DNA from 3 places in the Enterobacter bugandensis genome. Region 1 is predicted to be linked to each of the others. Evidence: riboswitches for the same ligand, from Rfam matches in the RefSeq annotation. Region 1 holds a riboswitch; each other region holds the start of a gene.

Region 1 (8,138 bases):
ACGGCAACGGTGAGACCGTCGTCGCACGTCATCGGCTCATCGTTAAACAGAATGCGCATCGTGGCCTCCGCATACCGGGCAGTGGCTGGCGCGGTGTAGTGCCAGATGGCGCCAGCCGCTGGAGCGGGCGTCGAACAGCCGGAGCGTGTTGCGTTCCGTCTCCATGCCGCTGAGCAGCTTGATGGCCTCCAGCGCCTGGAGGGTTCCCATCACGCCCACCACCGGGCCAAGAATGCCTGCCGTGCGGCAGTTACGCTCCGGTTCAGCCTCGTCCGGCCACAGGCAGCGGTAACAGCCCTGCGCCCACGGCGGCGTAAGCACCATTATCTGCCCGCCGAACCCGACCGCGCTGGCGGTGATCAGCGGCGTGTTCTGTGCAACACAGGCCGCGTTGATGGCCTGACGCGTCGCCATGTTGTCCGTGCAGTCCAGCACCGCGTCGGCAAGGGCAACTTCACGTTGCAGCTCGTCTCCGCTAAGCCGCGTCTGGAGCGCAATCAGTTCGATATCCGGATTAAGCTGGTTAAGCCGCTGCCGGGTGATCTGCGCTTTAGGCTGGTTAACATCTTCAGTCGTGAAGAGGATTTGCCGTTGCAGGTTGCTGAGGTGCACCTCGTCGTCATCGGCCAGCACCAGCGTGCCCACGCCCGCACCGGCCAGATACAGCGCGGCGGGCGCGCCTAATCCGCCCAGGCCGACAATCAGTACCCGGCTGGCAAGCAGCTTTTGCTGCCCGTCAATGGCGATATCCTCCAGCAGGATCTGGCGGCTGTAGCGCATAAAATCGCGGTCATTCATCGCCTGCTCCTGCCAGCTGTAAAAGCTGCGCGGTGGCGGACCGCCAGTCTGCCGCCTGGGTGATAGCGCTGACGACGGCGATACTGCCGACGCCGGTCTCCAGCACCGCCGGGGCGCGTTCAAGGCTGATTCCACCGATGGCGACGGTCGGGTAATCGGCAAGGCGCTTAACGTGGCTCGCCAGCTGCGTCAGACCCTGCGGGGCAGAAGGCATCTGCTTGGTTTGCGTCGGAAAAACGTGACCGAGGGCGATGTAGGAGGGGCGTGCCGCCAGCGCCACGTCGATTTCCATATCATCGTGTGTTGAAACGCCAAGGCGCAGGCCAGCCTGGCGAATGGCGTTCAGATCGGTGGTTTCCAGATCCTCCTGGCCCAAATGCACGCCGTACGCCCGGTGCTTAACGGCCAGCCGCCAGTAGTCGTTGATAAACAGGCGGGCATTGTAGCGATGCCCCAGCGCGATGGCGGCGACGACGTCGGCCTCCACCTCTTCATCACGCTTATCTTTGATGCGCAGCTGGAGGGTGCGAACGCCGGCCTCCAGCAGGCGTTCGATCCACTCCACGCTGTCCACCACCGGGTAAAGCCCTAAGCGAAAGGGCACGGAGGGGAAATCGGGCTTGTACATTACGCCTCCTCTTTTTTGAGGTAAATTTCGCCGCCTCTGGCGCGGAAGGTTTCCGACATGTCCGCCATACCGACTTCAATGGTCTGCGCGGCGGCGTAATCCCGCACCTCCTGGCTGATTTTCATCGAGCAGAATTTTGGCCCGCACATGGAGCAGAAGTGCGCCACCTTGCCCGACTCCTGCGGCAGGGTCTCGTCGTGATAGGCGCGGGCGGTGAACGGATCCAGCGCCAGGTTAAACTGGTCTTCCCAGCGGAATTCAAAGCGCGCTTTGGACATGGCGTTGTCGCGGATTTGTGCGCCCGGGTGGCCTTTCGCCAGATCCGCCGCGTGGGCGGCAATTTTATAGGTAATCAGTCCCTGCTTTACGTCCTCTTTGTTGGGCAGGCCGAGATGCTCTTTCGGCGTCACGTAGCAGAGCATGGCGCAGCCAAACCAGCCGATCATCGCCGCGCCAATCCCGGAGGTGAAGTGGTCGTAGCCCGGTGCGATATCTGTGGTCAATGGCCCCAGAGTGTAGAACGGCGCTTCGTGGCAGTGCTCCAGCTCCTCGGTCATGTTGCGGCGTATCATCTGCATCGGCACGTGGCCCGGGCCTTCAATCATCACCTGCACGTCATACTCCCAGGCGATTTTGGTCAGCTCGCCCAGGGTGTGCAGCTCGGCAAACTGCGCTTCGTCGTTGGCATCGCGGATGGAGCCCGGACGCAGGCCGTCGCCCAGTGACAGGGAGACGTCGTACGCGGCGCAGATTTCGCAGATCTCGCGGAAGTGCTCGTAGAGGAAGTTTTCCTGATGATGGGACAGGCACCACTTCGCCATGATGGAGCCACCCCGCGAGACGATGCCGGTCAGACGTTTCGCCGTCATCGGTACGTAGCGCAGCAGCACGCCCGCGTGGATGGTGAAGTAGTCCACGCCCTGTTCCGCCTGCTCCAGCAGCGTGTCGCGGAACGCTTCCCAGGTGAGGTTTTCAGCAATGCCGTTGACCTTCTCCAGCGCCTGGTAAATCGGGACGGTACCAATCGGCACCGGGCTGTTACGCAGGATCCACTCGCGGGTTTCGTGGATGTAACGGCCAGTGGAGAGGTCCATCACCGTGTCCGCGCCCCAGCGCGTGGACCAGACCAGCTTTTCCACCTCCTCTTCGATGGACGAGGTGACGGCAGAGTTGCCGATGTTGGCGTTAACTTTCACAAGGAAGTTGCGGCCGATAATCATCGGCTCCGATTCCGGATGGTTGATGTTGGCAGGGATAATCGCGCGCCCGGCGGCCACTTCGTCACGCACAAACTCCGGCGTGATGTTCTCCGGCAGGCGAGCGCCAAAGCCTTCACCCGGATGCTGGTGGCGCAATATTTCGCTGCGGATGCGCTCGCGGCCCATGTTTTCGCGGATGGCGATGAACTCCATCTCCGGCGTGACGATACCCTGGCGCGCGTAGTGCAGCTGGGTGACGCACTTGCCCGCTCTGGCGCGTTTTGGCGTCAGCAGGCCGGTAAAGCGCAGCTCGTCCAGGCCGTCGTCGGCCAGGCGTTCTTTGGTGTACGCAGAACTGCGTACGCTCAGTTCTTCGCAGTCGTTACGCGCGTCAATCCACGGCTGGCGCAGCTTTGCCAGACCTTGCTGCACGTTGATAGCAACGTCAGGATCGCCGTATGGGCCGGAGGTGTCATACACCGGCACGGCTTCGTTGTCTTCATACTGGGGGTTCTCTTTGCTGCCGCCGATAAGCGTCGGGCTGAGCTGGATTTCGCGCATCGGCACGCGGATATCGGCCTGTGAACCGGTGATGTAGATGCGTTTCGAGTTCGGGAAAGCGGTGCCTTCCAGGGTGTCGATGAAGTGTTGGGCCTGTGCACGCTGTTCGCGGCGGGTCAGTTTTGTTGTAGACATAGCTCATTCCAGAAGTGAAGGACATGGCTTGTCAGACGACGGATGAAGCAAGAGGAGATCGCCCCAGGGGCGATACAACAGCAGCGTGACTCTTGTTCCCTTCGCAGGTATTAACCTGATCAGGTTCCGCGGATCCCGAATTAACGGTCTCAGCCCGTGCTTACACACTGGGCACTCCGACAAGAAAAATCCCCCTCCGCAGAGGGGCGACTGGTTGTAAATTACTCGTTAACGGTTAAGAACTCAAGCAGGGCGCGCAACGTTATCGCTGCTGCTGATATTCAGGTTGTTATCCAGTACGAGGGCGATGAGCTTATCTTCCAGCGTGAATCGCTCTTCCAGCGCTTCGCCCAGGTCGGACAGCGCCTGCTGGAACTCAAGATAGTTATCGTGATCGATGGCGTTCTCGAGCGTGGAATCGTAATAGTCCATGATCTGCTGGGTGTTGGCTTCCAGCTGCGGACAGAGTTTGCTGGCCGCTAAATACGGCGTTGTCCCTTCCATTTCGCGGATAATGCGTTCATAAATGTTGAAATGGCCGTCGGAGAGGTAGTCGACAAGGCTCTGACAAAAATCATCCAGCGCTTTTTCGTTCAGCCGCATAAAGGATTCTTTGCCAGGCTTAAGACCGACCAGATTGTAATACGCCACAAGGAGATGCTTGCGCACATGTAGCCAGCGATCCACCAGGGTATTACTTCCTCCAACGCGCTCAGTCAGGCTTTCCAGCTGGTTTAACATGGTCGACTCCATAAGGTTTAGAATGGGATCTGCTTATCCAAAATGTAACCACAATGCTAACAACATGTCAGTGAAGCGAAGGTAGTGCAATAGATATGGATCGTATTATTGAAAAATCAGATCTGGGTTGGTGGATCGTCAGCCACGAACAAAAATTATGGCTGCCCTCAGGAGAGTTGCCCTACGGTGCCGCGGAAACGTTCGATCTGGTGGGCCAGTCCGCGCTGAAGATCGGCGAGTGGCAGGGCGATCCCGTGTGGTTGATCCAACAGGCGCGCCGTCAGGATATGGGATCCGTACGTCAGGTGTTAGATCTTGACGTCGGCCTGTTCCAGCTGGCGGGGCGGGGCGTGCAGCTGGCGGAGTTTTACCGTTCGCACAAATATTGCGGTTACTGCGGCCACACCATGCACCCAAGCAAAACCGAGTGGGCGCTGCTCTGCGGCCACTGCCGTGAACGCTACTACCCGCAAATCGCGCCGTGCATCATCGTTGCCATCCGCCGTGATGATTCCATCCTGCTGGCGCAACATACCCGTCATCGCAACGGCATTCATACCGTCCTCGCCGGGTTCGTCGAAGTCGGCGAAACGCTGGAGCAGGCGGTGGCGCGCGAGGTGATGGAGGAGAGCAGCATCAAGGTGAAGAACCTGCGCTACGTGACCTCCCAGCCGTGGCCGTTCCCGATGTCTCTGATGACCGCGTTTATGGCGGAATATGACAGCGGCGAGATTGTTATCGATCCGAAAGAGCTGCTGGAGGCGAACTGGTACCGCTACGACAATTTACCGCTGTTACCCCCTCCGGGAACGGTGGCGCGTCGCCTGATAGAAGATACCGTGGCAATGTGTCGGGCCGAGTATGAGTAGTGTTACACTGACGGACTGACGCAATAAGGAACTGCAAAATGACCGAACTGAAGAACGATCGTTATCTGCGTGCGCTGCTGCGCCAGCCCGTTGATGTCACCCCGGTGTGGATGATGCGCCAGGCGGGACGCTATCTGCCAGAGTACAAAGCCACGCGCGCGCAGGCGGGCGATTTTATGTCGCTGTGCAAAAACGCCGAGCTGGCCTGTGAGGTGACGCTCCAGCCGCTGCGCCGCTACCCTCTGGACGCCGCCATTCTCTTTTCGGACATTCTCACCATTCCGGACGCGATGGGCCTGGGGCTCTATTTCGAAACCGGCGAGGGCCCGCGCTTTACCTCGCCGATCAAAAGCAAAGCCGACGTCGATAAGCTGCCGATCCCCGATCCGGAAGGCGAACTGGGCTACGTGATGAACGCCGTGCGCACCATTCGCCGCGAGCTGAAGGGCGAAGTGCCGCTGATTGGCTTCTCCGGCAGCCCGTGGACGCTGGCCACCTACATGGTTGAAGGCGGCAGCAGCAAAGCCTTCACCATGATTAAAAAGATGATGTACGCCGAACCGCTGGCGCTGCATGCGCTGCTCGACAAGCTGGCGAAGAGCGTTACGCTCTACCTCAACGCGCAGATTAAAGCGGGTGCGCAGTCGGTGATGATTTTCGACACCTGGGGCGGCGTGCTGACCGGACGTGATTATCAGCAGTTCTCCCTGTACTACATGCACAAAATCGTCGATGGCCTGCTGCGTGAAAACGAAGGTCGCCGCGTGCCGGTGACGCTGTTCACCAAAGGTGGCGGCCAGTGGCTGGAAGCGATGGCGGCCACCGGCTGCGACGCGCTGGGCCTCGACTGGACCACCGATATTGCCGATGCCCGCCGCCGCGTGGGTGACAAAGTGGCGCTGCAGGGCAACATGGACCCGTCCATGCTCTATGCTCAGCCTGCCCGCATCGAAGAGGAAGTGTCGACTATACTGTCTGGTTTCGGCCAGGGTGAAGGCCACGTCTTTAACCTCGGCCACGGCATTCATCAGGATGTGCCGCCTGAACACGCAGGCGTATTTGTGGAGGCGGTGCATCGGCTTTCTGCCCAGTATCACAAGTAAGGAGTGGTTATGGATCTCGCGTCGCTACGCGCTCAGCAAATCGAACTGGCTTCATCGGTGATCCGCGAGGATCGTCTGGATAAGGATCCTCCGCAGTACATTGGCGGGGCGGACGTCGGGTTCGAGCAGGGCGGTGAAGTGACGCGGGCGGCGATGGTGGTGCTGAAATACCCGTCGCTGGAGCTGGTGGAGTACAAGGTGGCGCGTATCGCCACCACCATGCCCTATATTCCCGGCTTTCTCTCCTTCCGCGAATACCCCGCGCTGCTGGCCGCGTGGGAGCAACTCTCGCAAAAACCTGACCTCCTGTTTGTTGACGGGCACGGTATCTCCCATCCGCGTCGCTTAGGCGTCGCCAGCCACTTTGGTCTGCTGGTGGACGTGCCGACCATCGGCGTGGCGAAAAAACGCCTGTGCGGCGCGTTTGAGCCGCTTTCTGCCGAACCGGGCGCGCTGGCGCCGCTTATCCATAAAGGCGAGCAGCTGGCGTGGGTCTGGCGCAGTAAAGCGCGCTGTAATCCGCTGTTTATCGCCACCGGGCATCGGGTGAGCATGGACAGCGCGCTGGCGTGGGTGCAGCGCTGCATGAAGGGCTACCGGTTACCGGAGCCAACCCGCTGGGCTGACGCCGTTGCCTCTTCACGTCCGGCATTCATTCGTTGGCAGGAAATTCAGCCGTGATTCAGGTAAACTGCGGCTAATTTTCGATTCGAGACATCATCATGTTACAAAACCCGATTCATCTGCGCCTTGAGAAGCTGGAAAGCTGGCAGCACGTGACGTTTATGGCTTGCCTGTGCGAGCGCATGTATCCCAACTATGCCGCGTTCTGTAAGCAAACGGAGTTTGGCGAAGGCCAGATTTATCGACGTATCCTGGATTTGATCTGGGAGACGCTGACGGTGAAAGACGCAAAGGTGAACTTCGATTCACAGCTCGAAAAGCTGGAAGAGGCGATCCCGGCGGCGGACGATTACGACCTGTACGGCGTTTATCCGGCTATCGACGCCTGCGTGGCGTTGAGCGAGCTGATCCACTCCCGTCTGAGCGGTGAAACGCTGGAGCACGCCATTGAAGTCAGTAAGGCATCCATCACGACCGTCGCGATGCTGGAAATGACGCAGGAAGGCCGCGAAATGACCGACGAAGAGCTGCGTGCTAACCCGGCGGTTGAACAGGAATGGGACATTCAGTGGGAGATTTTCCGCCTGCTGGCAGAGTGTGAAGAGCGTGATATTGAGCTGATCAAAGGGCTGCGCGCGGACCTGCGTGAGGCCGGTGAGAGCAATATTGGTATAATTTTTAACCAATGAGACAACAAAACGTGATTTAACGCCTGTTTTGTCGCACCTCGACTCTTCCCTTCTGCCCCCCGTCTGGTCTACATTTGGGGGGCGAAAAAAAGTGGCTATCGGTGCGTGTATGCAGGAGAGTGCTTTTTTGGCATTTTCGTCGCACTCGATGCTTAGCAAGCGATAAACACATTGAAAGGATAACTTATGAACAAGACTCAACTGATTGATGTAATTGCGGACAAGGCTGATCTGTCTAAAGTGCAGGCTAAAGCTGCTCTGGAATCTACCCTGGCTGCTATTACTGAGTCTCTGAAAGAAGGCGATGCTGTACAACTGGTTGGTTTCGGTACCTTCAAAGTGAACCACCGCGCTGAGCGTACTGGCCGCAACCCGCAGACCGGTAAAGAAATCAAAATCGCCGCAGCTAACGTGCCGGCATTTGTTTCTGGTAAAGCACTGAAAGACGCAGTTAAGTAAGACGCGTGGCAGTGAACAGTTTTAACGAAGGGGCGGCAACGCCCCTTTTGTCATTCTGGCGTGGCACGCTCGCGCTGGCAGGCGTACTGTTGCTGTCTGCCTGTAGCCATGACTCCTCACTCCCCCCGTTTACCGCCAGCGGCTACGCTGACAACCAGGGCGCGGTCAGGATCTGGCGTAAAGATTCCAGCGATGAAGTCCATATGCTTACCGCGTTCAGCCCGTGGCATAACGGCAACACCTCGACCGCAGAGTACCGCTGGCAGGGCGATGCGCTGTCGCTGATTGAACTGAACATCTACAGCAAGACCCCCGAACACGTGAAGGTGCGT
Region 2 (8,138 bases), 2.9 Mb from region 1:
GGTACCCGAAGCGTCGCGCTGAATCTGAACGACACGCTAAGCCTGCGCCTGTTCGTTGACAGCTCGTCAGTGGAAGTGTTTGTCAATGAAGGGGAGGCGTGCCTGAGCAGCCGCATTTATCCTGATGAAGGGGCGCGCGAACTGGCAATGTTTGCCTGGACGGGAACCGCATCGCTTATTGATGCCGGGGCGTGGCAGCTAGAGTAATACGTTAAGGCCTGCGAATTAAAAAGGCGACAGGTGTCGCCTCTGCTTCTATTTAATCTTTGTTGCGTAGCCTTCGAACTTTCCTTCTTTACTCACCGCTAATTTGCCTTTAGCAGGATAGTAAATGAAGGTGTATAGCCCTTGTGAATAAACTTTTGCCTGAGGCTCATTTTCATCCAGCGCGCCCAATACGCCATCGACATCCAGGATCTCGCCTTTAATTGTGATCTTCATTCCTTCCCATTTAAAGGCGTGTAACGCTTTGGCCGCCTGAGCATGTTGTTTCACGTCTTTTTTAACCCAGATACCCGTACCCGATGCGGCATCACGCGCGTTCGCCCATGCTGCATTTTGTGCGGCTTCATTATAAGCATTCTGGCGATTTTGCTCAGCCAGGTAGCAGGTATCTTTGCTAATGCCCTGGCGCTCACATTCGGCCATGCGCTGAGCAGTTGAAGTACACGCAGAAAGCAGGATGGCAGCACCAGCTATTAATACCGCTAAGAGTGACTTTATCATTACGATGATACCTTTGGTGAAATATATTCTATAGAAGAAGGTTTAATAGCCGCAAATATAATAAGCCTGATACATAATACCTAACCATGCGCCAACGATAATAAGCATCAGGTACACTATTACAGAGATAACAATGTATTTTGTCATACTGGTTATTTATTAAAAGCCAATCCCTACGCCGACTGAAGCCCCCATATTATTTGCTGTGTCATCAGAGAAGCTCACTTTACCAACCATATGTTCGTTAAAGTTAACCGACGCCCCAACCGCTAACGCGCTTTCACCGTTGTAAGTCGCACCGCCAGCCGAGAACATCACGCGCTGATTTGTTTGCACCTGAGGTAAACCGGCCATCGCCATCGCGCCGCTGATACCTGCGTTTGCTTCTTTCTTGTTATTATCGACTTCCTCACGCAGCGATTTAAATTGCTGGTTAGCGTTGTTATTCAGAGCCTGTAATGTCTGTTTGGTCGCCTGCAGCTCCTGAGCCTCGGCCGTAACCGCCTGACTATTAGTAGCGACTTTAGCCTTTGTTGTCGTGTCTACCTGCGTGCGTGTCACAGTGGTCATCACGCCATTTTTTCCATCTTTGCCGTCTTTACCATTCGCTCCGTCACGTCCGTTAATTCCGGCAACGCCCTGTGCGCCGGTGTCGCCTTTCTCACCCTTAGCGCCGTCTTTTCCATCAACCCCGTTAGTTGGTTTTGGTGCATTCTCAAGAGCTAACAGGCGGCCATCTTGTATACCGTTAGTAGCTTCAACAGTTGCAAGGCGGCTATCCTGGACAGCGTTAGCAGTTTCAATATTAGTAATTGCAGTTCCGTTAGTCAGCACGCCCTGTAACGCCGCATCACCTTTTTTATTAGCGGTGTCAGCAAGAGCGCCTGCTAATTTAGCTTCATGATCGACACCAGAGACAGAAGTCTGAAGAGAGGAAATATTATTGGCGTTAGTGCTGATATTACCATTACTTGCGTCAATCTCGTTTTGCATCCGCTCACGATCGCCTTGTAAGTTATAGATCTGCCCGTCTTGTTTTACATTTTCAGCTTTCATATTATCCAGATTATAAGCGGTATTGTCAGTCCCCTGGACCTGAATAAAAGAACCTGAATTGAATACGTTATCGTTAAGGTTTACGGTTACATCAGCTGCTTGAGTTACGGTCATAGAGCCAGTGAAAATAACACCAAATAAAAAAGCAGTAACGGCATTTTTAACAACTTTCATTTGTAAAACACTCATCATTTAAAAAGTAAAAATGGGCAAGGCTGGCTATCCTGGCGTGTTGATGTAACGTCTGGTTACGCCCGATTAAAATAACGGAGTTACGTTAAATTTTGAATAAATCACTTAATTCGTAACGTGCGGTAACTATCAATTAATGCGAGCTTTTGGATATTGATCTAAATCATAAATGGCATGAATAGCCAAAGTGAATTTTTAAGAGGTGAAGGCAAATATCTCAATGTTTACATTAACTTATAAGATGAGAGGCCAAACGCGAGTTTCGCGGTAACCCCTTGATTGAGAGGCTAAATGTTTAGCGGGGTTAAACCGTTTGGGGATTGCTTTATATTTCATTCGAAATAAGTTTTAATGATTAATGAAACGTAAAATAGACTAACTGAAAGCGGAAAAAAATTATGTTGGTCGAGCTATTTCTTACACGCTGAAAAAGTGGATGTTTTTTGGACGTAATGGAAATGTTATAGCGGATGGTGTTGATTTAAAGAAGTGGCATAATAGTTCTGTAATTATCGCTGCTAGCCTTTTCTTTCGCACCAACCCTGCGTGAAGAAGCGATCCCCACAAGGGCGCTTGCGTCAGCCAGCAACTTCCCCTAATCTGGCAAAAAGTAAGTCAATTCTTACCAAATGACTCGGGGTGCCCTTCTTCGTTGAAGGCTGAGAAATACCCGTATTACCTGATCTGGATAATGCCAGCGTAGGGAAGTCAGATGCCTTCCCGGTCATCGCTTCTTCACGCAAGGCAGGAGCGAACCCATGCAGCCTGACCTGCTCGATTTACACGTTTTACACTACTTCCGTACCCGTTCTCCGCTGACCCACTGCATGACCAACGATGTCGTACAGACCTTTACGGCCAACGTTTTGCTGGCCCTTGGCGCATCCCCGGCGATGGTGATTGAGGCCGAAGAGGCCGAACAGTTTGCCGCGATAGCCGATGCGCTGTTAATCAACGTCGGCACGCTGACCGCACCGCGCGCCCAGTCGATGCGTCGTGCCATTGAAAGCGCGGTGGCGGCAGGCAAACCCTGGACGCTGGACCCGGTTGCGGTGGGTGCCCTGACGTTCCGCACCCGTTTTTGCCATCAAATTTTGGCCCTGAACCCGACCACCATTCGCGGCAACGCCTCTGAAATCCTGGCTCTGGCCGGAATGAGCGCGGGCGGGCGCGGTGTTGATACCACCGACACCGCCGCCAGCGCGTTGCCTGCCGCTCAGGCGTTGGCCCGCCAGACCTATGCCATTGTGGTGGTCACCGGCGAGGTGGACTACATCACTGACGGAGAGCGGACCCGAACGGTAACGGGCGGAGACCCGTTAATGACGCGCGTAGTGGGAACCGGGTGCGCGCTTTCTGCCGTTGTGGCGGCGAGCTGCTCGCTGCCGGGGAACAGGCTGGATAATGTTGCCGCCGCCTGCGGATGGATGAAGCGCGCCGGAACGGCAGCCGTTGCGCGCTCGCGCGGGCCAGGCAGTTTTACCAGCGCCTTCCTGGATGCGCTCTATACGCTGGAGGAACAGGCATGAAGCGGATTAACGCCGTGACCATTGCCGGTACCGACCCCAGCGGCGGCGCGGGCATCCAGGCCGATCTGAAAACCTTCTCGGCCCTTGGCGCGTATGGCTGCTCGGTGATTACCGCGCTGGTAGCGCAAAACACGCGCGGCGTGCAGTCGGTCTACCGTATCGAGCCGGATTTTGTTGCCGCGCAGCTGGATTCGGTGTTCAGCGACGTGCGGATTGATACCACCAAGATCGGCATGCTGGCCGAAACGGACATTGTGGAGGCGGTGGCCGAGCGGCTTAAACGCTATCAGGTGCAAAACGTGGTGCTGGATACCGTCATGCTGGCAAAAAGCGGCGATCCGCTGCTCTCTGCCTCCGCCGTTGAGACGCTCCGCAATAAGCTGCTGCCGCAGGTGGCGCTCATCACGCCCAATCTGCCGGAAGCCGCCGCGCTGTTAGGCACGTCGCACGCGCAAACTGAACGCGAAATGAAAGAGCAGGGGTATGCGCTGCTGGCGATGGGCTGCGGGGCGGTGCTGATGAAAGGCGGTCATCTGGATGACGCTGAAAGCCCGGACTGGCTCTTTACCCGCGACGGCGAGCAACGTTTTACGGCTCCGCGCGTACAGACCAAAAACACCCACGGCACGGGGTGCACTCTCTCCGCCGCGCTGGCGGCGCTGCGCCCGCGGCATGACGGCTGGGCTGATACGGTGCGAGAAGCGAAAATCTGGCTGTCGGCGGCGCTGGCAAAAGCCGATACTCTGGAAGTCGGTCACGGTATTGGGCCGGTTCATCATTTTCATGCGTGGTGGTAACCCAGTATACTGGCAGGAAACACCACGCCTGAGAAAACAGAGATGGAACAAGCGCATACCCGGTTAATCGCTCAACTGACTGAACGGATCGCCGCGCCTGACAACACGCCGCTGTACCTGAAATTTGCCGAAACGGTAAAAAACGCGGTGCGCAGCGGCGTGCTGGAGCACGGGAACATTTTGCCCGGCGAGCGCGATCTGAGCCAGTTAACCGGCGTGTCGCGGATCACCGTGCGCAAAGCGATGCAGGCGCTGGAAGCCGAGGGCGTTGTCACGCGTGCCCGGGGTTACGGCACGCAAATTAACAACATCTTCGAATACTCGCTCAAGGAAGCGCGCGGGTTCTCTCAGCAGGTGGTGCTGCGCGGTAAAACGCCTAATACGCTGTGGGTCAATAAACGCGTGGTGAAATGCCCGGAAGAGGTGGCGGGCCACCTGTCACTGGAGCCGAACAGCGACGTCTTTTTGCTGAAGCGTATTCGCTATGTGGATGACGATGCGGTGTCGATTGAAGAGTCCTGGGTGCCGGTCGGGCTCATTCCCGAACCGGATGCGATAGGGATTTCGCTGTACGACTACTTCCGCAGTCAGAATATCTTCCCGCAGCGCACCCGTTCACGGGTCAGCGCCCGCATGCCGGACAGCGAGTTTCAGGCGCACATTAAGATGGACGAAAAAATACCGGTGCTGGTGATCAAGCAGGTTGCGCTTGACCAGCAGCACCGGCCGATTGAGTACAGCATCAGCTACTGTCGCAGCGACCTATACGTCTTTGTGTGCGAGGAGTAATTCCTCACGAGTGGGCGCGCAGTCGCCGCCGCGATGGCTCACCACCCAGGACGCCACGGCATTCCCCAGCAGAACGGCGTCTGCCAGCGACCATCCCGCCGCCAGCCCGGCAAGCGTGCCGCCCGCGTGGCTGTCACCAGCGCCGATGGTGTCCACTACCGTGGCGGGAAACGCCGGAACAACGCCCGATGCGTCGCCGTCATACCAGGCAGCACCGTCTTTATCATGCCGCACAATCAGCGCGGCGCCGAAGCGCTGCTGCCACTCCTCGCCCAGGTTTTCAGCCTCAACGCCCAGCCTTTCAGCAGCGAGCTCCGCTTCCTGACGATTAAGCGACACGATCGGCCTGCAGGCCATAATCCGCCCCATCAGCGCGTCGGGGATATCCGCGATGCGTGGGCCGAAATCGATAAGCGCCGTCACGTCCTCCAGCCCTTCAAGCCAGCCCGTCAGCAGCTCGCCGCACGGCGAGGCCAGCTGGTAGCCGGAGAGATAAACCAGGCTATTTTGCGGGACGTTTAGCTCGTCAAGCCAGCGCTGCTGCCACTGGTTCTCGACGCCGCTAAAGGACATAAAGGTGCGCTCGCCGTCAGGCTCCACCAGCGCCAGACACCAGCCGTTGTCGCCGGTTTCAGCCTCCACGGCGCTGTGCAGATCCTGCTTCGCCATTGCGTTACGGATAATATCCGCCCACACGCCGTGGCCGACGGGAAGGGCGTTTTGCGCCGCAATGCCGAGCCGTTTCAGGGCGATGGCGATATTCAGCGCGCAGCCGCCGATATTCACCCCCTGCTGTTTAAGCTCGATATCACACCCGCGCCAGGGCAGGGCGTAGGCGTCGGCGATGACGTCAATCACCGCCGCGCCCAACACCGTCACCGGGCGCGTGGCGTGCAGGGTGTCGAGACGTTGGGCAAATGCATTCATACGCCCTCCCTTTGCTCCCTGAAGTGCAGCAGTTTTTCACAGTAGTGACCGAAATCGAGCTGATTAACGGCGTCGAGTTCGGCTTTGAGCGCCGGGTTAATGGCCTGCACGCCGTGGAGCGCGCCGCAGATGGCCGTCGCCATCGCGCCAATGGTGTCGGTATCGCCACCCAGATTGGCGCATAAAATGGCGCAGCGGTTCGGGTCGGTTCCCGCCAGCTCCACCATCGCGATGGCTGCCGGAACGGACTCAATGGTGCTGGTACCTGCGCCAGTGAGCTGATAAATCTGCTCGCTGGCGGAGTCGATGCCGTTGGCGTCCCGCACGGTCTTAAGCGCCAGCTCAATGCGCGCCGCGAGCGACGCGCTGAAGGTGGTGGTTTTCGCCTCCTGCGCATAGCGGGCGATCCCCGGCAGGGCATCGACGATGTTCTGCCAGCGTTCCCCATCGATGGCGCGGGAAACCGCCCAGGCAATCACCACCGCGCCGGCAATGGCGAGATCCGATTTATGCGTCGGGCTGGAGGCCTGCGCCACCTGGTTCACAAAGTGCTCCAGCCGCGTCGCCGGGAGCAGGCAGCCCAGCGGGGAGGCGCGCATCGCCGCCCCGTTAGTCACGCCGTTGTTGTCCAGCTCGCTGACCGGCTTCCCGTCACGAATCGCGTTAAGCGCGATTTTCGAGGTCGGGCCGAGCACGTTCTTGTTGAACGCGTCGAAGTCGAGCGCCCAGTTCAGGATATGCTTGCCGATAACGTCCGCGTTAATCTCCCCATCGCACTCGATGATCGCATCGGCCAGGCACAGCGCCATCGAGGTGTCATCGGTGAACTCTGCCTGTTTGAAATAGCAGGCCGCGTTATTCTCTGCCGGGCCGGGTAAAAAGCGGTCGATCCAGCCGAAGTGCGCCTTGACGCGCTTTCTCGGCCACAGCTCCGACGGCATGCCCATCGCATCCCCTAACGCCTGGCCGTAAAGGGCCCCGAGAATACGGTCTTGTTTCATTTAACTTCCCCTTGTGTCAGCGCGGTATCGCCATCAACCACCTCAATTGCGGTGATCTCTTTATCCGATTCGCGGAAAAACAGCATAAACAGCACGGCAATCACGGCAATCATGACTGCACCAAATGTCCACATTCCGGCCCAGTTGAAGGTCAGCCCATTCACCGGCTCTTTGTAAGCGAACATTTTTTCCATCATCACGCCGCCCAGGCGGTAACCCAGCAGGCTACCAAACCCCTGACAGCACAGCGTAATCAGGCCTTGCGCGGCGGTGCGCATGTGCACCGGCGCTTTTTTATCCACGTAGATGTACGCGGTCACGTAGTAGAAGTCATAGCTCACGCCGTGCAGCAGGATGCCGAGGAACAGCAGGGCGTAGGTGAAGTACTGTTCAGCGCCACCGTAGACGAAGAAGCCGTAGCGGATGGCGGCGGTAATCAGGCCCAGCAGTAAGACCTTCTTAATACCAAAGCGTTTGGTAAAGAACGGCAGGGCGAGCATAAAGAAGATTTCAGAGAACTGGCCGAGCGTCATCCAGCCGGTGGCGTTTTTCATCCCCACTTCGGTGAGATAGCCGTTGGCGAAGATGTAGTAGAAGGCCAGCGGCATGGCGAACAGGAACGAGCAGAAGAAGAATACCAGGAAGTTTTTGTCGCGCAGCAGGACCAGCGCATCCAGCCCCAGCATGACTTTGAAATCCAGCTTGCCGGTACTTTTCGGCGGCGTGTTCGGCAGGAACAGGGCAAAGACGCCGAGCAGGGCGGAGCTGGCTGCGGTCATCAGCAGCGGAATATTGGTATCGGAAATATCGCTGTAGCCGAGCATCTGTGGCAGGAACCCGCACGCCAGCCCCGAGGCGATCCAGCCGATGGTGCCCATCACGCGGATACGCGGGAAATCAGCCTCAACGTCGTCCACGTTCGCGAAGGCAATGCTATTGGTCAGCGCGATGGTCGGCATATAGGTCAGGGAATAGACCAGCAGCAGCGGGAAGAAGGTGCTGAACTGGGTTTGCTGCGCGGCGAAGTACATCAGGATCGCGCCGGCGAACATCAACACCGACAGCACTTTCTGCGCGGCGAAGAAACGGTCCGTCAGCGAGCCGACCAGGATAGGAGAGAG
Region 3 (8,138 bases), 540 kb from region 1:
CAAGACGTTATATGAAAAATTGTTTGATGCGCACGTTGTCTACGAGGCGCCAAACGAAACCCCGCTGCTGTACATTGACCGCCACCTGGTGCACGAAGTGACCTCTCCGCAGGCCTTCGACGGCCTGCGCGCGCACAAGCGTCCGGTGCGCCAGCCGGGTAAAACCTTTGCCACGATGGATCACAACGTCTCCACCCAGACCAAAGACATCAATGCTTCCGGCGAGATGGCGCGCATCCAGATGCAGGAGCTGATCAAGAACTGCAACGAATTTGGCGTGGAGCTGTACGATCTGAACCACCCGTATCAGGGCATCGTCCACGTGATGGGACCTGAGCAGGGTATTACGCTGCCGGGCATGACCATCGTCTGTGGCGACTCCCATACCGCGACCCACGGCGCGTTTGGCGCGCTGGCGTTCGGCATCGGCACATCGGAAGTTGAGCACGTTCTGGCGACGCAGACTCTGAAACAGGGCCGCGCCAAAACCATGAAGATTGAGGTGAAGGGCAAAGCCGCGCCGGGCATCACCGCGAAAGATATCGTGCTGGCGATTATCGGCAAAACCGGCAGCGCAGGCGGTACCGGTCACGTGGTGGAATTCTGCGGTGAAGCCATTCAGGCGCTGAGCATGGAAGGCCGTATGACCCTGTGCAACATGGCGATTGAGATGGGTGCTAAAGCAGGCCTGGTCGCACCGGACGAAACCACCTTCAACTATGTGAAAGGCCGTCTGCACGCGCCGAAAGGTCAGGATTTTGACGACGCGGTCGCGTACTGGAAAACCCTGAAAACTGACCACGGTGCCAACTTTGATACCGTTGTCACGCTGCAGGCGGAAGAGATTGCGCCGCAAGTCACCTGGGGTACCAATCCTGGCCAGGTCATCTCCGTCAACGACAGCATTCCTGACCCGGCTTCCTTCGCCGATCCGGTCGAACGCGCCAGTGCGGAAAAAGCGCTGGCCTATATGGGGCTGAAACCCGGCGTACCGCTGACCGAGGTGAACATTGATAAGGTGTTCATCGGCTCCTGCACCAACTCCCGTATCGAGGACTTACGCGCGGCGGCAGAGATTGCCAAAGGCCGCAAAGTGGCGCCGGGCGTGCAGGCGCTGGTGGTTCCTGGCTCCGGTCCGGTGAAAGCCCAGGCGGAAGCGGAAGGACTGGATAAGATCTTTATCGAAGCAGGCTTCGAATGGCGTCTGCCGGGCTGCTCCATGTGTCTGGCGATGAACAACGACCGCCTGAACCCGGGTGAGCGCTGTGCCTCCACCAGCAACCGTAACTTTGAAGGCCGTCAGGGCCGGGGTGGACGCACTCACCTGGTCAGCCCGGCAATGGCCGCCGCTGCGGCAGTTACCGGCCATTTCGCCGATATTCGCAGCCTGAAATAAGGAGACAATCATGGCAGAGAAATTTACCCAACATACGGGCCGTGTTGTCCCGCTGGACGCCGCTAACGTCGATACGGACGCGATCATTCCGAAGCAGTTTTTGCAGAAAGTGACCCGCACCGGTTTTGGCGCACACTTGTTCAACGACTGGCGTTTTCTGGACGACAAAGGCGAAGTGCCAAACCCGGAGTTCGTCCTGAACTTCCCGGAATACAAAGGTGCATCCATTCTTCTGGCGCGGGAAAACTTCGGCTGCGGCTCCTCGCGTGAGCATGCGCCCTGGGCGCTGACCGACTACGGCTTTAAGGTGGTTATCGCCCCGAGCTTCGCGGATATCTTCTACGGCAACAGCTTCAACAACCAGTTGCTGCCGGTGACGCTGAGCGACGAGCAGGTCGATGAACTGTTCGCGCTGGTTAAAGCAAATCCGGGGATGGCGTTTGAGGTGGATCTGGAAGCGGAAGTGGTGAAAGCCGGGGATAAGACCTACAGCTTCAGCATTGATGCCTTCCGTCGCCACTGCATGTTGAACGGTCTGGACAGCATTGGCCTGACGCTCCAGCACGAGGACGCCATCTCAGCGTACGAGAAAAAACAGCCTGCGTTTATGGGCTAAAGGCAATGGCCCGCAGGGCGCGGGCCATTGATAAGGGTGCGTTGAGGCTCAACCACTCTGGAGAGGCGGGGACACTTCCCCCGCCAATACCGCTAACGTTTTGCTTCGTAAGCCAACACTGCCGCCAGCTCTGTTTTCTCCTGTCTGAAGTGCAACTCACACAGCGAATCACGCACCATCCAGGTGAAGATCAATAGCGTCGTACAGATCAGAAACAAACCTAACAGCAGAGTACGTTTTGGCATTCCAGCCTCCTTATTGCTTTTCGGCAATGAAGAGACTAACCTCGCAATGTTGGTTGTGAAGTTTGTCTCCCCATCAGTTTTTTTGATGTGGGACTCTCCACTGTTTGCCTCTTGCGAAAGCTTGAGGCAAACAGCCTCAAGCACCCGTCACGCACTCTATGCGCCTTCTCTGTATCTGTCAGAAAATCGTTTCATTTCGTGAAGCCGCCTTCCAGAATCAAACATCCTTGACCCGGCAGGTCAGCCCAAGCGTTACCACCGAAATCGCCGCAATCATCCAGTAAACCGAGGCATGACCATAACTTTGCGCCAGCGCGCCCTGAATCACTCCCGCCAGAATAACGCCCGTTGAAATACTGTTGGTAAAAAGCGTAGTCGCAGAGCCGGCGCGGCCGGGCATGAGATCCTGGAACCAGAGCATGCCGATCCCGGCAACGATGCCAATAAACACGGCATTAAACAGCTGCAGCGCCAGCAACGCTTCACGCGAATGGAAAAGAAGCAGCCCCGCGTAGAACAGCACCCCAGCCGCTACGGCAACGATCATCATCCGACGCTTTCCGAAGCGCTTAACGTAATACCCCGCCAGAATCATCGCCGGAATTTCCAGCCCGGCGGCGGTCCCCATTAAGATCCCCGCAAGCTTGTCCGGTAGGCCTAGATCGCTGCTGATCCACAGCGGCATATCAATAATGTACATGGTGTTGCAGGTCCACATCAGCGTGGAGGCGATAAACAGCATCCGCACGTTTTTATCCTGCCAGCCGCTCACCTGAGTGATGGGCTTATCCGTCGTCTGCTCAACCCGGGCGACAGACGGCAGCGCAAAGGCAATCAGAGCCAGACTGATAATAAAAATGCCTGCCGCGATAGAAAACATGACCGTAAAGCCATAGTTCAGCGCCAGCATGAAGGCCAGCGGCGGGCCGATGACCCACGCCAGCGAGAGCTGTGCGCGCATCACCGAGCTGAACATCACTACCTCTCGCGCCGAGCTGTCGGCGTATTCACGGGCCAGCGCGAACAGCTGCGGCATGGCGGTGTTCGCCAGAGAGGCCAGCAGCACGCCGCAGGTGATGAGCGTCAGGTAATGACGGTTAAAGGCAAAAAGCAGCGCGTTGCCCACGGCCATGGCGCAGCAAAAGAGGATCAGCCTGCGGCGATCGCCCTGGCTGTCGGATCGTTTCGCCAGCCCCAGGCTAACGAGGATCCCGGCAATCGCGTTAACGGTATAAAACAGGCCCACCCAAAACGGCTGCGCCCCCACCTCGCGGCTGAGAAACAGGCTCAGCGTCGGTGCCTGTAGCGCACCGGCCACGCCCATCATGAAGGCCACCAGCATAAAAGCAGCGTACACGCCATTCAGGCGGCGCCCCATCGTCATCAACCACAGCATGCGCAAGTCCTTGTGAAAGCGAATCGAAATTGGGTGAAAGAATAAACGAAAAAAGCCAGCAAAAACATTTTGCTGGCGGGTGATAAACACCAATACTCAGTCACACATGATCGAGGCGAGTTAGCGAGAAGAGGTCGGCTTCGTAACGTCCCACTGCATCAGATCTTCCAGGATTCTCAGCCGTTGCTCTGCACACTGGCGGGCCAGCCAGGACATTCCCTTTGTCGCTGAAAAGTACTGCTGATAAAACTGACGTGCGGTAGACCTCTTCATAATTTACCTCCTCACTTCATCGGGAAGCATTATTGGCTTAATATAGGGATTAATAAATTGCTGATTTTTTGTCAGGAGTTCCTCTTTTATGCCGTCCGGTCGACTGCAACAACAATTCATTCGCCTGTGGCAGTGCTGCGAGGGTCAATCGCAGGAGACCACGCTTAACGAGCTGGCAGAACTCCTCAACTGCTCTCGCCGCCATATGCGCACGTTACTCAACACTATGCAGCAGCAGGGCTGGCTAAGCTGGGAGGCCGAGGCGGGACGCGGCAAGCGCTCACGCTTGACCTTCCTGTATACCGGCCTGGCCCTGCAGCAGCAGCGGGCGGAGGATCTGCTGGAGCAGGACCGCATCGATCAGCTGGTCCAACTGGTGGGCGACAAAGCCGCCGTGCGCCAGATGCTGGTCTCACACCTGGGACGCAGCTTTCGTCAGGGACGCCACATTCTGCGGGTGCTCTACTATCGTCCGATGAAAAACCTGTTGCCCGGCACGGCATTGCGACGTTCTGAAACCCACATGGCCCGGCAGATATTCAGCGGTCTGACGAAAATAAATGAGGAAAACGGGGAACTGGAAGCAGATATCGCGCACCACTGGCAGCAGCTTTCCCCCCTGCACTGGCGTTTCTTTTTACGCCCGGGCATTCACTTCCACCATGGCCGCGAACTGGAGATGAGTGACGTCATCACCTCTCTGGAGCGTGCCCGCACGCTGCCGCTCTATTCGCATATCACGCGGATCCACTCCCCCACGGCCTGGACGCTGGATATTGAGCTATCGCAGCCGGACAACTGGCTTCCGTGGCTTCTTGGCTATGTGCCCTCGATGATCCTGCCTGCCGAGTGGCGATCCCTGAACAATTTTTCCAGCCAGCCGATTGGAACGGGCCCCTACGCCGTGTCGCGCAATAACAATAATCAGCTGAAGATCCGCGCCTTTGATGACTATTTTGGCTATCGGGCGCTGATCGACGAAGTGAACGTCTGGGTGTTACCGGACCTCAACGAAGAGCTGAGTGCAGGCCTCACCCTGGAGGGGCCCACAACCAGCGAAAAGGCGTTCGAGAGTCGCCTGGAGGAGGGCTGCTACTATCTTCTTTTTGACAGCCGCAGCCATCGCGGGGCGAATCACGACGTCCGCAAGTGGATCAGCCATATTCTGGCCCCGGCTAACCTGATTTATCATGCTGAAGAGCAATACCAGACCTGGTGGTTTCCGGCCTATGGCCTGCTTCCGCGCTGGCACCATGCTCAGCCGGTGCGCAGTGAAAAACCCGCCGGGCTGGAAACCATCACCCTCAGCTACTATCGCGATCACATTGAGCACCGGTTTATCGCGAGGATCATGAGCAAGCTGCTTGCAGCCGAAGGCGTGACGCTGGCGATACAGGAAGTCGATTATGATGAATGGCACCGCGGGGATGTCGTCAGCGATATCTGGCTCAACAGCGCCAACTTCACGCTGCCGCTGGATTTCTCGCTCTTTTCACACCTGTATGAAGTGCCTCTCATTCAGCACTGCATCAGCCGGGACTGGCAGCAGGACGCCGCGAAGTGGCGGGCAGGAGAGATGGATCTGGCCGCGTGGTGCCAGGAGCTGCTGGCCGGGCAGACGATCGTACCGTTGATCCACCACTGGCTGCTGATCCAGGGACAGCGCAGCATGCGCGGCCTGCGGATGAATACCCTGGGCTGGTTTGATTTTAAATCCGCCTGGTTTGCGCCGCCGGAGCCATAACGCTTTCGTAATATTCACCAAATCATTACAATAGCGCCGTTCTCAACGGGGTGCTGCATCACAGATGTGCGCTGAGATAATACCCGTCGAACCTGATCCGGATAACGCCGGCGAAGGGATTTGAGGCTGTTTCTCAAAATCCTTTGCCACTCAACCCTGAGGTGCAAAGTGTTAAAAAACGTTCTTCCTCTGCTGGCGCTGGTTGCGCTGCCTGTTTTTGCTAAGCCTGTTCTGACGGTCTATACCTACGACTCCTTCTCCGCCGACTGGGGCCCCGGCCCGGTGGTTAAAAAAGCCTTTGAAGCCGACTGCAACTGCGAGCTGAAGTTCGTGGCGCTGGAAGATGGCGTGTCGCTGCTTAACCGCCTGCGCATGGAAGGGAAAAACAGCAAGGCCGACGTGGTGCTCGGTCTGGATAACAACCTGCTGGAAGCCGCCACGCAAACCAGACTGTTTGCCAAAAGCGGCGTAGCGGCAGATGCCGTCAACGTGCCGGGCGGCTGGAAAAACGACACCTTCGTTCCCTTCGATTACGGCTACTTTGCATTCGTCTACGATAAAAACAAGCTGAAGAACCCGCCGAAGAGCCTGAAAGAGCTGGTCGAAAGCGACCAGAAATGGCGCGTGATTTATGAAGATCCGCGCACCAGCACGCCGGGCCTGGGGCTGCTGCTGTGGATGCAGAAAGTCTACGGCGACAAAACGCCGGAGGCGTGGCAAAAGCTGGCTGCGAAAACAGTTACGGTCACTAAAGGCTGGAGCGAAGCCTACGGCCTGTTCCTGAAAGGCGAAAGCGATCTGGTGCTGAGCTACACCACCTCTCCGGCCTATCATATTATTGCCGAGAAGAAAGACAACTACGCGGCTGCGAATTTCGCTGAAGGTCACTACCTGCAGGTTGAAGTGGCTGCCCGCACCGCCGCCAGCAAACAGCCGGAACTGGCCGAGAAGTTCCTGAAATTTATGGTCTCCCCGGCATTCCAGAACGCCATTCCGACGGGCAACTGGATGTACCCGGTCACCGACGCGGCGCTGCCGGCAGGCTTTGAGCAGCTGAACAAACCGCAGACCGCGCTGGAATTTACGCCGCAGCAGGTTGCCGCTCAGCGCGCCGCATGGATAAGCGAATGGCAACGCGCCGTCAGCCGCTGATCCCCGGCTGGTTAGTTCCCGGACTGATTGCCGCCATACTGATGGTGGTCGTCAGTCTGGGAGCGTTTCTGGCGCTGTGGTTTAACGCGCCAGAGAGCGATCTGCTCGCGCTCTGGCACGATAGCTATCTCTGGCACGTCATCCGTTTCTCCTTCTGGCAGGCGTTTCTTTCCGCGCTGCTGTCAGTCATCCCGGCCATTTTCCTTGCGCGCGCCCTCTATCGCAGACGTTTCCCCGGCAGGCTGGCCCTGCTGCGCCTGTGCGCCATGACGCTGATCCTGCCCGTACTGGTGGCCGTTTTTGGTATTCTGAGCGTATACGGTCGCCAGGGCTGGCTGGCCTCGCTCTTCGCGTCTTTAGGCCTGGAATGGACCTTCTCCCCTTACGGCCTGAAGGGCATCCTGCTGGCACACATTTTCTTCAATATGCCGATGGCGACGCGCCTCTTTTTGCAGGCGCTGGAGAACATACCCGGCGAGCAGCGCCAGATTGCCGCCCAGCTTGGCATGCGCGGATGGTCATTCTTCCGCTTTGTCGAATGGCCGTGGCTGCGACGCCAGATTGCCCCGGTGGCCGCGCTGATCTTTATGCTCTGTTTCGCCAGCTTTGCGACCGTGCTTTCTCTCGGCGGCGGCCCGCAGGCCACCACTATTGAGCTGGCGATCTATCAGGCATTAAGTTACGACTACGATCCGGGCCGCGCCGCGTTGCTGGCGATCGTACAGATGGTGTGCTGCCTGGCGCTGGTGTTACTCAGCCAGCGGCTGAGCAAAGCGATCCCCGCAGGAAGCAATAATCTTTCTGGCTGGCGCGATCCGCAGGACAGCCTGCACAGCCGCATCTCGGACGTGATGCTGATCGCGCTGGCGCTCCTGCTTCTGCTGCCGCCGCTGCTGGCCGTGATCGCCGATGGCCTCAACCGGAATGTGGTATCGGTACTTCAACAGCCGGTCCTGTGGCAGGCCACGTGGACCTCATTGCGTATCGCGCTGGCAGCCGGGCTAATCTGCGTGACGCTGACCATGATGCTGCTCTGGAGCAGCCGCGAGCTGTACGCGCGACATGCCCGTAAAGCCGGACACGCGCTGGAACTGACGGGCATGCTGATCCTGGCGATGCCGGGCATTGTGCTGGCGACCGGCTTCTTTTTACTGTTTAACAGCACCATCGGCCTGCCGGAAAGCGCCGACGGCATCGTCATTTTTACCAACGCCTTAATGGCCATACCGTACGCGCTGAAGGTACTGGAAAACCCGATGCGGGATGTTAACAGCCGGTACAGCGCCCTGTGTCAGTCCCTTGGCATTATGGGCTGG

The links. Region 1 has a riboswitch for thiamine pyrophosphate ahead of thiC (phosphomethylpyrimidine synthase ThiC). Riboswitches for the same ligand answer to the same signal wherever they lie in the genome.
Region 2: another riboswitch for thiamine pyrophosphate. It lies ahead of thiM (hydroxyethylthiazole kinase); the one in region 1 lies ahead of thiC (phosphomethylpyrimidine synthase ThiC).
Region 3: another riboswitch for thiamine pyrophosphate. It lies ahead of thiB (thiamine ABC transporter substrate binding subunit); the one in region 1 lies ahead of thiC (phosphomethylpyrimidine synthase ThiC).

Annotation. Positions count from the first base shown of each region.
Region 1 is NZ_LT992502.1:233,486-241,623, forward strand. It holds gene thiS (sulfur carrier protein ThiS) at 1-59, opposite strand, end outside; gene DG357_RS01155 (HesA/MoeB/ThiF family protein) at 43-798, opposite strand; gene thiE (thiamine phosphate synthase) at 791-1,426, opposite strand; gene thiC (phosphomethylpyrimidine synthase ThiC) at 1,426-3,321, opposite strand; TPP riboswitch at 3,401-3,510, opposite strand; gene DG357_RS01170 (Rsd/AlgQ family anti-sigma factor) at 3,565-4,062, opposite strand; gene nudC (NAD(+) diphosphatase) at 4,158-4,931, shown strand; gene hemE (uroporphyrinogen decarboxylase) at 4,970-6,034, shown strand; gene nfi (deoxyribonuclease V) at 6,044-6,715, shown strand; gene DG357_RS01190 (YjaG family protein) at 6,757-7,347, shown strand; gene hupA (nucleoid-associated protein HU-alpha) at 7,534-7,806, shown strand; gene DG357_RS01200 (DUF1481 domain-containing protein) at 7,818-8,138, shown strand, end outside.
Region 2 is NZ_LT992502.1:3,139,660-3,147,797, reverse strand. It holds gene DG357_RS15260 (glycoside hydrolase family 32 protein) at 1-207, shown strand, start outside; gene DG357_RS15255 (hypothetical protein) at 256-726, opposite strand; gene DG357_RS23205 (YadA C-terminal domain-containing protein) at 886-1,956, opposite strand; TPP riboswitch at 2,600-2,697, shown strand; gene thiM (hydroxyethylthiazole kinase) at 2,733-3,503, shown strand; gene thiD (bifunctional hydroxymethylpyrimidine kinase/phosphomethylpyrimidine kinase) at 3,500-4,300, shown strand; gene DG357_RS15235 (GntR family transcriptional regulator) at 4,343-5,089, shown strand; gene DG357_RS15230 (PfkB family carbohydrate kinase) at 5,063-6,016, opposite strand; gene DG357_RS15225 (ADP-ribosylglycohydrolase family protein) at 6,013-7,017, opposite strand; gene DG357_RS15220 (nucleoside permease) at 7,014-8,138, opposite strand, start outside.
Region 3 is NZ_LT992502.1:773,303-781,440, reverse strand. It holds gene leuC (3-isopropylmalate dehydratase large subunit) at 1-1,396, shown strand, start outside; gene leuD (3-isopropylmalate dehydratase small subunit) at 1,407-2,012, shown strand; gene DG357_RS03790 (Hok/Gef family protein) at 2,105-2,257, opposite strand; gene DG357_RS03785 (sugar efflux transporter) at 2,475-3,653, opposite strand; gene sgrT (glucose uptake inhibitor SgrT) at 3,774-3,926, opposite strand; gene sgrR (HTH-type transcriptional regulator SgrR) at 4,015-5,670, shown strand; TPP riboswitch at 5,707-5,807, shown strand; gene thiB (thiamine ABC transporter substrate binding subunit) at 5,839-6,822, shown strand; gene thiP (thiamine/thiamine pyrophosphate ABC transporter permease ThiP) at 6,798-8,138, shown strand, end outside.